DNA from 2 places in the Mesorhizobium sp. P171375 genome. Region 1 is predicted to be linked to the other one. Evidence: predicted binding sites of a transcription regulator. Region 1 holds the regulator's gene; the other holds the start of a gene.
The links. The regulator LexA, encoded in region 1, represses DNA repair genes until DNA is damaged. The targets are predictions, from matches to a motif close to TGTTCNNNNTGTGTTCNG.
Positions count from the first base shown of each region.

Region 2: ACYHH6_RS05085 (DNA recombination protein RmuC) is a predicted target of LexA. The motif match lies at 5,798-5,815, and genes of this name have one in related genera.

Region 1 covers NZ_JBYNWF010000001.1:4,575,309-4,583,228, forward strand. Annotated here, with positions in the region: gene gltA (citrate synthase) at 1-1,161, opposite strand, end outside; gene gltX (glutamate--tRNA ligase) at 1,343-2,767, opposite strand; gene ACYHH6_RS22125 (ComEC/Rec2 family competence protein) at 2,892-5,327, shown strand; gene lexA (transcriptional repressor LexA) at 5,334-6,086, opposite strand; gene ACYHH6_RS22135 (molybdopterin molybdotransferase MoeA) at 6,204-7,409, opposite strand; gene moaC (cyclic pyranopterin monophosphate synthase MoaC) at 7,409-7,891, opposite strand; gene trpC (indole-3-glycerol phosphate synthase TrpC) at 7,894-7,920, opposite strand, start outside.
Region 2 covers NZ_JBYNWF010000001.1:1,023,630-1,031,549, forward strand. Annotated here, with positions in the region: gene ACYHH6_RS05050 (DUF6481 family protein) at 1-208, shown strand, start outside; gene sugE (quaternary ammonium compound efflux SMR transporter SugE) at 397-711, opposite strand; gene ACYHH6_RS05060 (hypothetical protein) at 905-1,030, opposite strand; gene ACYHH6_RS05065 (transglutaminase-like domain-containing protein) at 1,246-2,055, shown strand; gene ACYHH6_RS05070 (cation diffusion facilitator family transporter) at 2,174-3,127, shown strand; gene ACYHH6_RS05075 (GFA family protein) at 3,205-3,609, shown strand; gene ACYHH6_RS05080 (class I SAM-dependent methyltransferase) at 3,691-4,503, shown strand; gene ACYHH6_RS05085 (DNA recombination protein RmuC) at 4,512-5,765, opposite strand; gene def (peptide deformylase) at 5,869-6,399, shown strand; gene fmt (methionyl-tRNA formyltransferase) at 6,406-7,377, shown strand; gene ACYHH6_RS05100 (GNAT family N-acetyltransferase) at 7,374-7,880, shown strand; gene truA (tRNA pseudouridine(38-40) synthase TruA) at 7,901-7,920, shown strand, end outside.

The DNA of each region.
Region 1 (7,920 bases):
CGCCTTCAGCGTGATGCCGGAATAGAAGTCGACGTTCGGATAGAGCTTCTTCTCGATGAAGTAGGAATCGGTCAGCGCGATCTTTTCCAGCTCCATGGCGATGTCGAGCAGCGGATCGTCCTTGATGCCGAGCTCGCCCAGCACTTCATGCGCCGTCTTCTGCATGATTTTCGCGCGAGGATCGTAGTTCTTGTAGACGCGGTGGCCAAAGCCCATCAGCCGGAACGGATCGTTCTTGTCCTTGGCGCGGGCGATGAATTCCGGGATGTGGTCGACATGGCCGATCTCGCCCAGCATGTTGAGGGCGGCCTCGTTGGCGCCGCCATGCGCAGGGCCCCACAGGCAGGCGATGCCGGCGGCGATGCAGGCGAACGGATTGGCACCAGACGAGCCGGCAAGACGCACCGTCGAGGTCGAGGCGTTCTGCTCGTGGTCGGCATGCAGGATGAAGATACGCTCCATGGCGCGCGCCAGCACCGGGTTGATCTTGTATTCCTCGCACGGCACGGCAAAGCACATGTGCAGGAAGTTGGCGGCGAAGTTCAGCTCGTTCTTCGGGTAAATGAAAGGCTGGCCGATATGGTATTTGTAGGCCATGGCCGCGATCGTCGGCATCTTGGCGATCAGCCGCATCGAGGCGACCATGCGCTGATACGGGTCCGAAATGTCGGTGGAGTCGTGATAGAAGGCTGACAGCGCGCCGACCACGCCGCACATCACAGCCATTGGGTGCGCGTCGCGGCGGAAGCCGGTGAAGAAGCGCGACATCTGCTCATGCACCATGGTGTGGCGCGTCACCCGGTAGTCGAAATCGTCCTTCTGCGCCTTGGTCGGCAGTTCACCGTAGAGCAGCAGGTAGCAGACTTCGAGGAAGTCGCCGTGCTCAGCCAGCTGGTCGATCGGATAGCCACGATGCAGCAGGATGCCGGCATCGCCATCGATGAAGGTGATCGCCGACTCGCAGCTCGCCGTCGAGGTAAAGCCGGGGTCGTAGGTAAAGGCGCCGGTGGTGTTGTAGAGCGCACCGATGTCGATGACGTCAGGCCCGACCGAGCCGCTTCGCACCTTGAATTCGTGCGTCTTGCCGGCCAGTTCGAGCGTGGCAGTCGACGGGTGCGTCGTCTTGCTGCCGGTTTCCAGTTTTGTCGCAGCTTCGCTCATTCTCAAACTCCTTCATGTTCCTCATGCCGGCAAGGCAATTCCTGCTAACGACACGTCGAAATCACCGGAATGCGCGAACTCGCCACCGCATTTTGGGAGGTGCGTGCCAGATTGGGCCAGGGCCTAATGTTGCACTGCGAAACGCGCCTTTCAATGCCAATCTTCTTGGGCCAGTTCGCTCCTAATCGATTTGATCCGCAATCCGCGCCAGGCTTTCGTCGCGGCCGAGCACGGCAAGCACGTCGAAAACGCCGGGCGAGGTGCTGCGGCCGGTAAGGGCTGCCCTCAGTGGCTGCGCCACGGCGCCGAGCTTGTGGCCGCCAGCCGTCGCGAACTCGCGCACCGCGGCTTCCGCCGCAGCGGCCGTCCATTCGCCCGAAACTGTCTGCAATGCCGCGTGTGCGCCACGCAGGATCGCCGGCGCGTCGGCGTTAAGCAGTGCGGCCGCCTTCTCGTCGATCGGCAGCGGCCGCTCGAGGAACAGGAAGCCGGCGCCGTCGGCCAGCTCGACCAGTGTCTTGGCGCGCTCCTTCAGGCCAGGCAGGGCGGCCAGCAGCTGCGCCTTCCTGGTGTCGTCGAGGCGGTCGGCGAGCGCCGGGCCGCCTTCGAGATAGGGAAGAGTGGCGACGAAGATGTCGAGCAGCGCGTTGTCATCCATCTTGCGCATGTGCACGCCGTTCAGCGCGTCGAGCTTGGCGAAGTCGAAGCGCGCCGCACCCTTGTTGACGTCGCCGATGTCGAACCATGAGATCATGTCCTTGATCGACATCACCTCGTCGTCGCCATGGCTCCAGCCGAGGCGGGCGAGATAATTGAGCAGCGCCTCGGGCAGATAACCCATGGCGCGGTAGGCCTCGACGCCGAGCGCGCCATGCCGCTTCGACAGCTTGGCGCCGTCGGCGCCATGGATCAGCGGGATGTGCGACATGGACGGCACCTCCCAGCCCATGGCGTTGTAGATCACCGTCTGGCGCGCGGCGTTGGTCAGATGGTCGTCGCCACGAATGATGTGGGTGACGCCCATGTCGTGGTCGTCGACGACGACGGCATGCATGTAGGTCGGGACACCATCCGAGCGCAGGATAATGAAATCGTCGAGATCCTTGTTGGGGAAGCGCACCTCGCCCTGCACGCGGTCATGCACCACGGTCTCGCCCTCGGTCGGCGCCTTGATGCGGATGGCGCCTTTGACTCCGGCGGGCGCCTCGGAGGGGTCGCGGTCGCGCCACGCACCATTATAGCGCGGCGGCAGGCTCTTGGCGCGCGCCGCCTCGCGCATCGCCTCTAGCTCAGCCGGTGTTTCGTAGGCGTAATAGGCCTTGCCCAGGCGCACCAACTTCTCGGCCACCTCGCGGTGGCGCGGCGCACGCTCGAACTGCGAGACGGCCCCGCCATCCCAGGACAGGCCGAGCCAGGTAAGCCCATCGAGAATGGCCTGGGTTGCCGCTTCCGTGGAACGCTCGCGATCGGTGTCCTCGATGCGCAGAAGCATCGTGCCGTCAGTGTGCTTGGCATACAGCCAGTTGAACAGCGCCGTGCGCGCGCCACCGATATGCAGGTAGCCGGTGGGCGAGGGGGCAAAACGGGTGACCACCCTGTTGGACATGGCAATTTTGTTGGACATTGCAATTCTCGGGCAAGGCTAGAAAACGGGGGGCGTGATCGCGCGGACTTTCGCGCTTTGCGCGTTCATGTAGCATAGGGGGTCTGGGGCGCAAGGGGCAGACCCGATGGCTGGACGTGGCCGGGGCGAGGATCAAGGCGAGGGCGCTGCGACAAGCGTCAACGAACGCTCCTTGTTTGCCGATAGTCCCAACGCCGAGCCGATGCCCGTCGCGCTGCCCGAGACGCGACCTGGCCTCCGGCCTTTGTCTCCGAATGACACTGCGTCGGTGCCGGTCGCTGTGCCCGGATCCGCCATCCGTTTGCGTAGGCTGCTGCGCCGTTCGACATGGCCAGCAATCCGTCGCAGCCTTGCCGTGGCCGCCGGCACCGAACTCGACCGCGGCGTCGCCTTCCTGCTTGTGCCGGTTTTCCTGGCGGCCGGCGTCATCATTTATTTCTCGCTGGCCAGCGAGCCGGGCTTTGCCCAACCAATCGCGATTGTGCTGCTCATGGCCTGTTGCGCAGCCGTCGCGCGGTCCTGGCCGAAGACGCATCTGCTCTGCGTGGCCGCGATGCTGTGCGCGCTCGGCGTCGTCGCCGCCAAGGTCGAGACCTGGCGCGCCGGAACGCAAATGCTGGGCTCCGAGATCCAGACACGGCTGACCGGACGCGTCGTCAGCCTTGAGGAGATGGAAAACGGCCGCGTCAGGCTGACGCTCGACATTATTTCCACCGCTCACCCCAAGCTGCGCTACGCGCCGGAGCGGGTCAGGCTCTCGGCGCGTGGGATTCCGGCCGATATGACCGCCGGCTCCCTCATCGCCGGCTATGCCAGGCTGTTGCCGCCGACGGGTCCGGTGCGACCGGAGAGCTATGATTTCTCCTTCGACAGCTATTTCGCCGGTATCGGCGGCAGCGGCTTCTTTCTCGGCAATCCGAAAACCATTGCTTCGCAGGGCCCGCCGCCGCTGACCGCACGGCTCTCTTCGGCAATCGAGAATGCGCGCGAAAACATTGCCGACCATATCAGGGGCAAAATCGGCGGCGCCGAAGGCGAGATTGCCGCGGCGCTCATAGTCGGCGTGCGCGCCGGCATTCCGGACGAGGTCAACGAGGCTATGCGGCGCACTGGCATCTACCACATCATCTCCATTTCCGGCCTGCACATGGCGCTGGTCGCCGGCACCATCATGGCATTGTTGCGCGGCGCCTTCGCGCTGTTTCCCGATTTCTCCTCGCGCCGGCCTGTCAAGAAATATGCCGCCGCAGCGGCACTTGTTTCCATCGCCGCCTATCTCGTCATTTCAGGCATCGTGGTTGCCGCCGAGCGCAGCTTCATCATGCTGGCGGTCATGCTTGTCGCGGTGCTGTTTGATCGCGCAGCGCTGACCATGCGCAATCTGGCGATCTCGGCCATCGCCGTCATCCTTGTGTCGCCGCATGAGGTTGTCGGCCCGAGTTTCCAGATGTCGTTTGCGGCCACCGCCGCCCTTGTCGGCGCCTATGCCGGCTGGGCCGACTACCGTGCCGACAAGGTGAGAACGCCGCCCGCAAGGCGCTCGTTCGTCGGCTTTCTGTCGCGAAGATTCCTGCTGGCCATGGGCGGCCTCGCCATGACCTCGATCATTGCCGGAAGTGCCACCGCGCTATTCGCCATCTGGCATTTCCAGCGCGTGTCGCCGCTCAGCCTGCTCGCAAATCTGGCCGTGATGCCGATTGTGTCGTTGATCGTCATGCCCTTCGCCGTGCTCAGCGCGCTGGCGATGCCGTTCGGCGCCGATGGACCGTTCCTTTATGTGATGGGCAAGGGCCTGGCGGCGATGATCGCCATCTCCGCCTGGATTTCTCAGCGCTCGCCGGTCGATGCCGTCGGCCTGATCTCTATCCGCTCGGTGCTGCTGGTGGCGGTCGCCCTCGTCATCGCCACCATGGCCACCACGTGGCTGAGGCTGGCGGCCGTGCCTTTCGCGCTGGCCGGCCTGTTGACTGTGCCACAGGTGCGCACGCCCTATGTGCTTATCTCGGAAGATGCGCATCTGGTGGCATTGCCGATCGGCGGCGGCGAACTCGCGCTCAACCGGGAACGCTGGAACGAATTCACCACCGATAATTGGAAACGGGCATTGAGAGCCGAAACCATTATCCCGCCTGAGATTTTCGAGGCAACGGACACGCGGTTCGATCTAGACCCGCTCGACCTGCCGCCAGGCTCGCCCTTCTATTGCACAGGCAATCTCTGCATTGCCCGGCATCCGGCCGGAGCCATCATCGCGCTGGCAAAAGACCGCAACACAGCGCGGCCAGCCTGCGCTTTCGCGAGCCTGATCGTCATCGACGACGCCACCGCCTACAATCCGTGCCGCGACCCGCTGGTGCTGGTCGTGACCAAGAAGCAACTTGCCCGCGATGGCAGTGCCGCCGTCTTCTTCGACCCACAATCGGCCGCGACAGCGCCAATGATCCGTTTCGCCGTCGACAAGCCCTATCGTCCCTGGCACGAGCAACGCCGCTTCTCACGCGAAGCACGCGGTCTGCCGCCTTACAAGCATCGCGAAAAGTAAGCCGGCTCAGTAGCGCCGGATCAGGCCGACCAGCTTGCCCTGCACCTTGACCCGGTCCGGCCCGAAGATGCGGGTTTCGTAGGCCGGGTTGGCGGCTTCCAGCGCGATCGAGGCGCCCTTGCGGCGGAAGCGCTTCAACGTCGCTTCCTCTTCATCGACCAGCGCCACCACGATCTCACCGGGGCTGGCCGTATCGGCATTGCGGATGATCACCGTATCGCCGTCGAAAATGCCGGCCTCGATCATCGAGTCACCCTTGACCTCGAGCGCGTAGTGTTCGCCGCCCATGATCATGTCGGGCGGCACCGAGATCGAATGCGTCTGGTGCTGGATGGCGTCGATCGGCACACCGGCGGCGATGCGGCCCATCACCGGGATCGACACCGCGGAAACGGCGTCGTCATTGCCGGCCGACATCGAACGAGACGAGGAGGCCGGCTTGATCTGGCGGCCGAGACCGCCTTGGCCCTGACCGCCTTGGCCGAGGCTGCCCTGGATGATGCTTGGCGAAAACCTCTTCGCCGCATTGAGGCCGGGTGCGATCGAGTCGGGCAGCCGCAGCACCTCGAGCGCGCGCGCCCGGTTCGGCAGCCGGCGAATGAAACCGCGCTCCTCCAGCGCCGTGATCAGGCGGTGAATGCCGGACTTGGACGCAAGGTCGAGCGCCTCCTTCATCTCGTCGAAAGACGGCGGGATTCCGCTCTCCTTCAGGCGTTCATGGATGAACATCAGAAGTTCATGTTGTTTGCGCGTCAGCATCGCGGCCCCCACGGGTTCTGAAACCAGAATCAGAAAAAACAAACCCAGAACAAACACTATCTGTTCCAGTTGTGTTCCGCAACCTTTTAAAGTTTAATGAATGTGTTGACGTTTTGTTCAGCGTAACATCAGGACGCTGCAGGCGGCACCCGCGGCGGCGGCCGGAGCGAAGGGCTCGCGCACGATCAAGCCGTTGGCGTCGGCCAGCATTCTCAGCATCGAGGAATCCTGGATGCCGAACGGCGTCGCCACCCTTGCGCCGGTTTCTTCGCTCACCACGGCGCGCACATAGTCTTGCCTCAGATCATTGGCCGGCATCGCGGCGCCAAGCTGCGCGGGGCGGATGTCCTGCCGGTGCGTGCGGCCGCCGAGCTGCGCCAAAAGCGGCTTCAAAAACAGCTGCGAGCAGACCAGGCTCGCCACCGGATTGCCGGGCAGGCCGATGCACCTGATGTCGCCGAGACGCCCGAACATCAGCGGCTTGCCCGGGCGCATGGCGAGCTTCCAGAAATCGAGCTTCATGCCTTCGCTGGTCAGTACATCGTGCACGAGGTCGTGGTCGCCGACCGAGGCGCCGCCGAGCGTGACGATGACGTCGGCTTTTGCCGCGACAGCCTTGCGCACCAGCGCCGCTATGTCGGCTTTGCGATCTGCCGCAATGCCGAGATCAAGCGCTTTGGCGCCGACAGACTGCGCGGCGGCCGCAACGCCGTAAGCGTTGGAAGAGATGATCTGATCCGGACCGGGGTCACGCCCCGGCGGCAGCAATTCGTCGCCGGTGGCAATGATCGCGACCAGAGGCCGGCGCACGACGTTGAGCATCGGATGATTGGCCGACGCCGCAAGCGACAATGCGGCCGGATCAAGCACGCGACCTTTTTGCAGGAGCAGGTCGCCTTGAGAGAAATCCAGTCCACGGCGGCGGATGTTACGGTCTTTCGCGGTCGGCTCGGTGACCTCGATATGGCCATTGCCAAGGTCGCGGACATTCTCCTGGATGACGATCGTGTCGGCACCTTCGGGCAGCGGGGCGCCGGTGAAAATGCGGACAGCCTCCGCCCTGCCGACCGAGCCGTCAAAGCCGCGTCCGGCCGGCGCCATGCCGATCACCGAAAGCCGCGCCGGGGCGGATGCCACATCCTGCGCCCGCGCGGCATAGCCGTCCATGGCGGACGCGTTGAAAGGCGGCTGAGTGCGCAGCGCCACGACAGGTTCCGCCAGCACCCGGCCGGCCGCATCCGCCAGGGCGATGCTTTCACCCGGCAGCGCCGCAGCGCCTTCCAGCAGGCGCTCCAGCGCCTCGGCCACCGGAACCAGCGCCATCAGGCGCCCGCCTTGTAGTCGCCGGACTTGCCGCCGGTCTTTTCAACCAGCCTTATGCCGGAAATCACTATGGCGCGGTCGGCCGCCTTGGCCATGTCGTAGATGGTCAGGCAGGCAACCGAGGCCGCGGTAAGCGCCTCCATTTCAACGCCGGTCTTGCCGGTGACACGGGCAAGCGCGGTGACCCTGAGGCCGGGCAGGACGGTGTCCGGCTCGATGTCGACCGACACCTTGGTCAACAGCAGCGGATGGCAGAGCGGGATCAGCTCATGCGTCTTCTTGGCTGCCATGATGCCGGCGATGCGCGCTGTGCCCAGCACATCACCCTTCTTGGCGTTGCCGTCGAGGATCATTTTCAGGGTTTCAGGCCGCATCGAGACAAAGCCCTCGGCGACTGCCGTGCGCGTCGTCTCCGCCTTGTCGCCGACATCGACCATATTGGCCTCGCCCTTGGCGCCGAGATGGGTGAGGGCGGCTGGCATCCTCAGACGGCCTCTGCCGGCGTCTTGCC
Region 2 (7,920 bases), 3.6 Mb from region 1:
GGCCGAGCGCGAGGCAGCAGCCGAAGCGGCGCGTATTGCGGCCGAAGAGGCAGCGCAGGCTGAAGCGAAGATCAAGGAAGCCGAAGAAAACGAGCGCATCGCCCGTTTGCTGGCCGACGAAGCCGAACGCAAGGCCAAGCGCGACGCACGCTATGCGGCGCGCAAGCAGCGCACCGGCCGGACGCCTCCGGGCTTCTCCGCCCGCTAACGCTTCGATCGAAACGATCGGACATCAGGGTCGCCTTCCAGCGGCCCTGAACGTATTTGTGCGCCGACTTCCTCGGTTGCTTTGGCTTAAAGCACCAGGAAAATGTGAAGCGGTTTTCCCGGGAAAAGCGCATTGCGCTTTCCCTTGGGATAGAGCAGATCGCCGTTTCCGTGAAACGGTGAACTGCTCTAGGCGGCGAGCTTCAGCCCCATAATGCCGCAGACGATGAGCGCGATGCAGCCGAGCCGGATCGCGGTTGCCGGCTCGCCCAGCAGCCAGATGCCGAGCAGCGCCGTGCCGACCGTGCCGATGCCGGTCCACACCGCATAGGCCGTACCGACAGGCAGCGTCTTCAGCGCCAGACCGAGCAGCCCCAGGCTGACGATCATCGACGCGACGGTGAGCACCGTCGGTAGCGGCTTCGAGAAGCCGTCGGTGTATTTGAGGCCGATCGCCCAGCCGATCTCGAACAGGCCGGCGAAAAACAGAAAAATCCACGACATCGGGATGCACTTCATTCCATGAGGATGGCGGGTCGTCCCGGCCGGTTTTTTCGGGGAAGGCGCGAGGTCGTCCTCGCTGCCTCGATATAGGCGGCTTCGCCTGCCCGATCGACAAAACACCGGCAGCATTGCTCATGCCGCCGGTGTAAAAATCTGCGCCGAAACGGATTGCCCGGATTTCGGTCCGAGCGACTTACTTGTCCTTGAGTCTGATCGCCTTGACGGGAGGCGCCTTGAGCGCCGGAGCCGCGGCGGGCTTCTTGGCATCCTTCTTCGGCTTGCGGGCTTCCTTGCCGGCCTTCATCGCACCTTTAGCCATGATTCGATCCTCCAATTGCTGGGACGCCAAGTGAAACAAGAGAAACGCCGGACTGCAAGGGGGCTGGCGCCTGTCGCCGGCGCCAGCGGGCCGCTTTCAACCGCTTTCTAATTTGCTCGTAAACCATGCCGGTCCGTGCCATGGTTGTCTTCGCACTGCAGCATCAGGCCGCGCTTCCTGCCGGGCGATGATCAGGCAGGCCGGTCAGGACACAGATGCGAATCCACATCGGCTGCGAGATGAGCTTCGACTTTCCGCAGGAAACGCCGCTGATCGCGATGCTCAACGTCCACTACTCCAGGGCATCCGATCTCGAGCGCCCGGATTTCCTGACCTCCAGCCCGCCGGTGCCGATCCAGAGCTATCGCGACAGTTTCGGCAACTGGTGCAACCGTTTCGTCGCCCCGCCCGGTCGCTTCACCTTCGGCACCGATTCCGTGATCCGCGACCCCGGCACCTTCGAGATGGGCGACCTGATGGCCTGGCAGCACGAGGTGCGCGACCTGCCGTCAGACACACTGCTGTTCCTGTTGCCCAGCCGCTTTTGTGAGAGCGATCTTCTGGCCAGCGAAGCCTGGCGGCTGTTCGGCAATACGCCGCTCGGCATTGCGCGTGTCCAGGCGGTCTGCGACTTCGTTCACAACCACATCGTCTTCAGCTATGGCAATGCGCGGCCTACGCGCACTGCGGCCGAAGCCTATCGCGAGCAAAGCGGCGTCTGCCGCGACTTTGCCCACCTCGCCGTCACCTTCTGCCGTGCGCTCAACATCCCGACGCGCTACTGCACCGGCTACATCAGCGACATCGGCCTGCCCAAACCCTGGGCGAGCATGGATTTCGCCGCATGGATGGAGGTCTATCTCGGCGGTCGCTGGCATGTCTTCGATCCGCGCAACAATTCCCCGCGCATCGGCCGCATCCTGATCGCTTCCGGCCGCGACGCCGCCGACGTGCCGCTGACCCATATCTTCGGGCCGGGCACGCTTGCCAGCTTCAAGGTCTGGACGGACGAGATCATCGAATAGCGGCGTCTTTTTCTCCAGCCAGCCTTCAAGGGCCTGAACGACCGGGCTTCTGGCACGTTGTGATGCCCGTGGAGCTTCGGTCGCAGGGCCGTTACATTGTGTGCCTTGGAGGGACAGCATGGCAGCGCATGGCGGGTCGAAGACGGTCATCTACGCGGCACTCGCCGGCAATCTCGCCATTGCGCTGACCAAGTTCGTCGCGGCCTTCTTCACCGGCAGCTCGGCCATGCTGTCGGAAGGCGTGCACTCGCTGGTCGACACCGGCAATGGCGGCCTGCTGCTCTACGGCATGCACCGCGCCGCCCGCCCGCCGGACCGCACACATCCGCTGGGCCATGGCCGCGAGCTGTATTTCTGGAGCTTTATCGTCGCCCTGCTCGTCTTTGCGCTCGGTGCCGGGGTGTCGTTCTACGAGGGGGTCATCCACATCATGGCGCCCGAGCCGATCGCCAATCCCAAAATCAATTACATCGTGCTCGGCCTCTCCGTGCTGTTCGAGGGCAGCTCCTGGTATGTGGCGCTGAAGGAGTTCCGCCAGCAAAAGGGCAAGCAGGGCTGGCTGCAGGCCGTGCAGTCGAGCAAGGATCCGAGTGTCTACACGATCCTGTTCGAGGACAGCGCCGCCCTTCTCGGCCTCGTCGTCGCCTTTGCCGGCATCCTGGCGGCGGAAGTCCTCGACATGCCCGAACTCGACGGCGCCGCCTCGATCGGCATCGCGGTGATCCTCGGTGCCACCGCCATTTTCCTCGCCCGCGAAAGCAAGGGCCTGCTCATCGGCGAGACGGCCTCGCCGGAAGTACAAGCCAAGGTGCTGGCGATCGCCCAGCAGGATCCGGCGGTGCAACGGGCCAATGGCGTTCTCACCGTCCATCTCGGCCCGCAAGAGATCGTCGCCGGCCTCAGCATCGAATTCGAGGATCATCTGACGGCGCCCGAGATCGAAGCATGCGTCGAGCGCCTGGAGGCGCTCTTGAAGAAAGAGATGCCGGAGATCACCAGGCTGTTCGTCAAGCCGCAGACGACGGGAACCTGGGAACGCCGGCGCAAACAGGTCGAAGCGTCGTCGGATTAGCGCTGGACCAGAAGTCCACCGTTGGCCTCATCGTCTGGTCCCGCTAAGATCACTCGACGGATTTCGGAGGAGCAACCATGAAAATCGATGGTGGGTGTCATTGCGGCGCCATCACTTATGAAGCAGAGGTCGACCCGGAAAAGACCTCGATCTGTCATTGCACCGACTGCCAGCAACTGACCGGCACGGCCTTTCGTGTCACCGTTCCCGCGTCTGAGGATCACTACCGGATCACCAAGGGCACGCCGAAGGTCTATATCAAGACAGGATCGAGCGGCGCCAAGCGCGCCCAGGCCTTTTGCGGCGACTGCGGTTCGCATCTTTACGCGACGTCGGTTGGCGACGGCCCGAAGGTCTATGGGATCAGGGCGGGAACCGCGCGGCAACGCGAGGATCTGGTTCCGACACAACAGAAATGGCACCGGTCGGCCCTGCACTGGCTTCCGAAATTCGAGGGCATCAGCATCGTGGAGGCGCAGTAGCACCTGCCTCCCGGTTAAACGCGCCCCAAACCGGACGATGATGTGCTAGGCTCACCATCAAACGGATGGCGGGTGAAAGCGATGCTGGAAACAGACAAGATTTTTGCCGGCTCGATTCCGGAAAACTACGACCGCTATATGGTGCCGTTGATTTTCGAGCCGTTCGCCGCGGATATGGCACGGCGGGCAGCGTCCCTGTCGCCCGGCGCTGTCCTGGAAGTCGCCGCCGGCACCGGAGTTGTCACCCGCGCATTGGCGCCAAAACTGTCTCCTGGCGCAAGCTATGTCGTGACCGATCTCAACCAGCCGATGCTCGACTTTGCTGCTTCGCGGCAAGCCCCCGACAGTCGCATCCAATGGCGCCAGGCGGATGCTCTGGCGCTGCCGTTTGAAAATGCGACCTTCGATCTCGTTTGCTGCCAGTTCGGCGCGATGTTCTTTCCCGACCGCACCGCCGGCTATCGCGAAGCAAAGCGGGTCCTGAAGCCCGGAGGCCATTTCCTGTTCAACGTATGGGATCGCATCGAGGAGAATGTGTTTGCCAGTGATGTGACGAACGCTCTTGCCGAGATCTTTCCGGACGATCCGCCGCGCTTTCTCGCCCGCACGCCGCACGGCTATCATGACACGGCCCTTATCCGCAGCGAGCTGGAAAGTGCAGGTTTCTCCCGTGTGGCGATCGAGACGAGGGCCGAACAAAGCCGCGCATCCTCGCCGCGGCTTCCGGCGGTTGCCTATTGCCAGGGGACGGTTCTTCGCACCGAGATCGAGGCCAGGGATGCGGGAAAACTGCAAGCGGCAACCGACCGTGCCGCAGCCGTGATTGCGGCCAGACATGGCAGCGGCGAGGTTGCGGCCAAAATTCAGGCACACGTAATCGTGGCTACGGTCTAGAGCAGACTCTAGTCGTCGCCTTCGACGACACGGAGCCTGAGCTGGCCCGTCTTGGAATCCGCCACCCGCACCCCGGGTTCGGCCTTGGCGGGCCCGCCGCCGCGCACTTCAGCTTCGCTTTCGCCAAACTCCAGCGCCTCGATCTTCTGGCCGCGTTTGGTCACCTTCGACGTCGACACCAGTATGTCGTCGATATCCTTGGCCGACTGGGTGAAATGCGTCTGCAGCCGGCGCACCCGTTCGTCGACGCGCTGAACATCTTCCATCAGCCGAATGACCTCGCCCTGGATCAGATGCGCCTGCTCGCGCATGCGGGCATCCTTGAGGATGGCCTGGATGACCTGGATCGACAGCATCAGCAGCGACGGCGAAACGATGATGACCCGGGCGCGGTGCGCCTTCTGGATGACGGCGTCGAAATTCTCGTGGATTTCGGCGAACACCGATTCCGACGGAACGAACATGAAGGCGGTGTCCTGCGTCTCGCCCTGGATCAGATATTTCTCCGAGATATCGCGGACATGGATCTCGATGTCACGGCGGAAAGCCTGGGCGGCGACCTTCTGCAGGTCAGCGCCATCGGCGGCGCGGATGGCGTTCCAGGCTTCGAGCGGAAACTTGGCGTCGATGGCCAGCTGCGGAGCGCCGTTCGGCATCCTGATCAGGCAGTCGGGCCGGCTGCCATTCGACAGCGTCGCCTGGAATTCATAGGCACCCATTGGCAGGCCGTCGGCGACGATCGCCTCCATGCGCGACTGGCCGAAGGCGCCGCGCGTCTGCTTGTTGGACAGGATCGCCTGCAACTGCACGACCTGGCCGGCCAGCGACTGGATGTTGCCTTGCGCGGTGTCAATGACCGCCAGCCGTTCCTGCAATTTCGCCAGGCTCTCATGCGTCGATTTGGTCTGCTCGGTCATGGTCTGGCCGAGGCGGCCGGTCATGGCGTCGAGGCGCTGGCCGATCGACTGGTTGAGTTCGGCCTGCCTGGCGCCGAACACCTCGGCGATGGCGCCCATGCGGCCCTGCATCTCCGCCTGGCTTTGCAAAATGCCGGCCATCCGCGCCTCGGCGTCGCGGGCGTGGTCGGCGGCTTCCGCGGCGGCGATGGTGCGCGCCCTGGCCGACCGCCATAGGGCAACCACCAGCGCCAGGAACAGGCCGAGAAACACGATCGCGCCGAAGGCCAGCGCATGGCCGAGCGTGATCGTCGTGGCGCCAAGCTGGGCCACAGGTTCGGAAAGGATGGAGTTCAGGTCGTTCATGTCGCCAGCATAGCCGATTCGCCGGTCTGGCACAGATCAAAACGTGAACGGGCGCAAACCGCCCCGGTTGACGCTTTTCGCATGACGTCTTAGGTGAGACGCCATGTCGATCAAGCCGCTCATCATCCTTCCCGATCCCATCCTGCGCCAGGTTTCCAAACCTGTCGAACGCGTCGATGCGCCTTTGCGCAAACTGGCCGACGACATGCTGGAGACCATGTATGACGCGCCGGGCATCGGCCTCGCCGCCATCCAGATCGGCGAGCCGCTGCGCATGCTGGTCATCGACCTCGCCAAGGAAGACGAGACGCCGGCGCCGCATGTCTTCATCAATCCCGAAATCCTCGAAAGCGCCGACGCCCGCTCGGTCTACGAGGAAGGCTGCCTGTCGATCCCGGACTATTATGCCGAGGTCGAACGGCCGGCTTCGGTGCGGGTGAAATATCTCGACCGCGACGGCAAGCTGCAGGAGATCGAGGCCGAAGGCCTGATGGCGACCTGCCTGCAGCACGAGATCGACCACCTCAACGGCGTGCTGTTCATCGACCACATCTCGAAACTGAAGCGCGACATGGTGGTCAAGAAGTTCAAGAAGCTCGCCAAGGACAAGGCGCCGGGCAAGCTGGTGGGATAGGAAAAGATGCCGCTTCGCGTCATCTTCATGGGCACGCCGGAGTTTTCGGTGCCGGTGCTGCGCGCGATCGCCGAGGCCGGACACGAGCTAGCAGCCGTCTACACCCAGCCCCCGCGCGCCGCAGGCCGGCGCGGGCTGGAACTGACGCCGTCGCCGGTGCAGCGCGAGGCCGAGCGGCTTGATATCGCAGTGCGCACGCCGATTTCGCTGAAAAGCGAGACCGAGCGGGCCGCTTTCCGCGCGTTGCAGGCCGATGTCGCCGTGGTTGTCGCTTATGGTTTGCTGTTGCCGAAGGCCATTCTGGAGGCTCCGCGGCTCGGCTGTATCAACGGCCACGCCTCGCTTTTGCCGTGTTGGCGTGGTGCTGCTCCCATCCAGCGCGCCATCATGGCCGGCGACACCGAGACCGGCATGATGGTGATGCGCATGGAAGAGGGCCTGGACACCGGCCCGGTGGCACTGGTTGAAAAATGTGCCATCGACCCCGATATGACGGCCGGCGACCTGCACGATCGGCTGATGCACATTGCTGCCACACTGATGGTAGAAGCGTTGTCCCGAATTCAGACCGAAACGCTGGTATTCACCTCGCAAGCTGTGGATGGGGTGACCTACGCCCGAAAAATCGACAAATCGGAGACCCGCGTGGACTGGACGCGGCCGGCTGTCGAGGTCCACAATCACCTTCGTGGCCTGTCGCCCTTTCCCGGGGCCTGGTCCGAGATTGAAATTGGCGGCCGTACGGAACGGCTGAAACTGCTTCGCTCGACGCTTGTGGACGGCCAATCACTTACCGAAGATTGGTCGCCTTCGGAAGGCATGGGCGAGTCGGGAGGAATTCTCGATGACCGGCTGACGGTCGCCTGCGGAACAGGCGCGGTCAGGCTGGTCGAAGTTCAACGGGCGGGCGGAAGGCCCGCTGCCGCGCAGGAGTTTCTGCGCGGGGCCAAGATCGAAAAAGGAATGAAATTCACATGAGCATGATGTCGATACGCGCGGCAACGCCGCGGGACCGCGAGGCTATTCGCCTCGTCGAGGAACACGCATTCGGCCAGCAGGCGGAGGCCGGTCTGGTCGACGCGCTGGTCACCGGCGGCGACGCCGTTGTCGAGCTTGTGGCGGAAGAAGACGGCCAGGTGGTCGGCCACATCCTGTTCTCCAGGCTGTATGTGCAGAATGGCGGCAAGAGTTTCCCGGCGGTGGCACTGGCGCCGCTGGCGGTGGAACCTTCGTTCCATGGTTCGGGCATTGGTGGTGCGCTGATCCGCGAGGCGCATATCCGCCTCAGGGATGCCGGCGAGACGCTGGCCGTCGTGTTGGGCGATCCGGCCTATTACGGCCGCTTCGGCTACAACCATGCGCGCGCCGAGCAATTCGAGAGCGAATACCAAGGCGAGGCACTGCAGGCGCTGGCCTGGGGCGACTCACCCGAAAAAGGCAAACTGGTTTACGCCCAGGCCTTTACCGCACTCGCCGCCTGAGCGGCGGGTGCAGATCGCTTATGCCGCGTTTTCGTCTCGA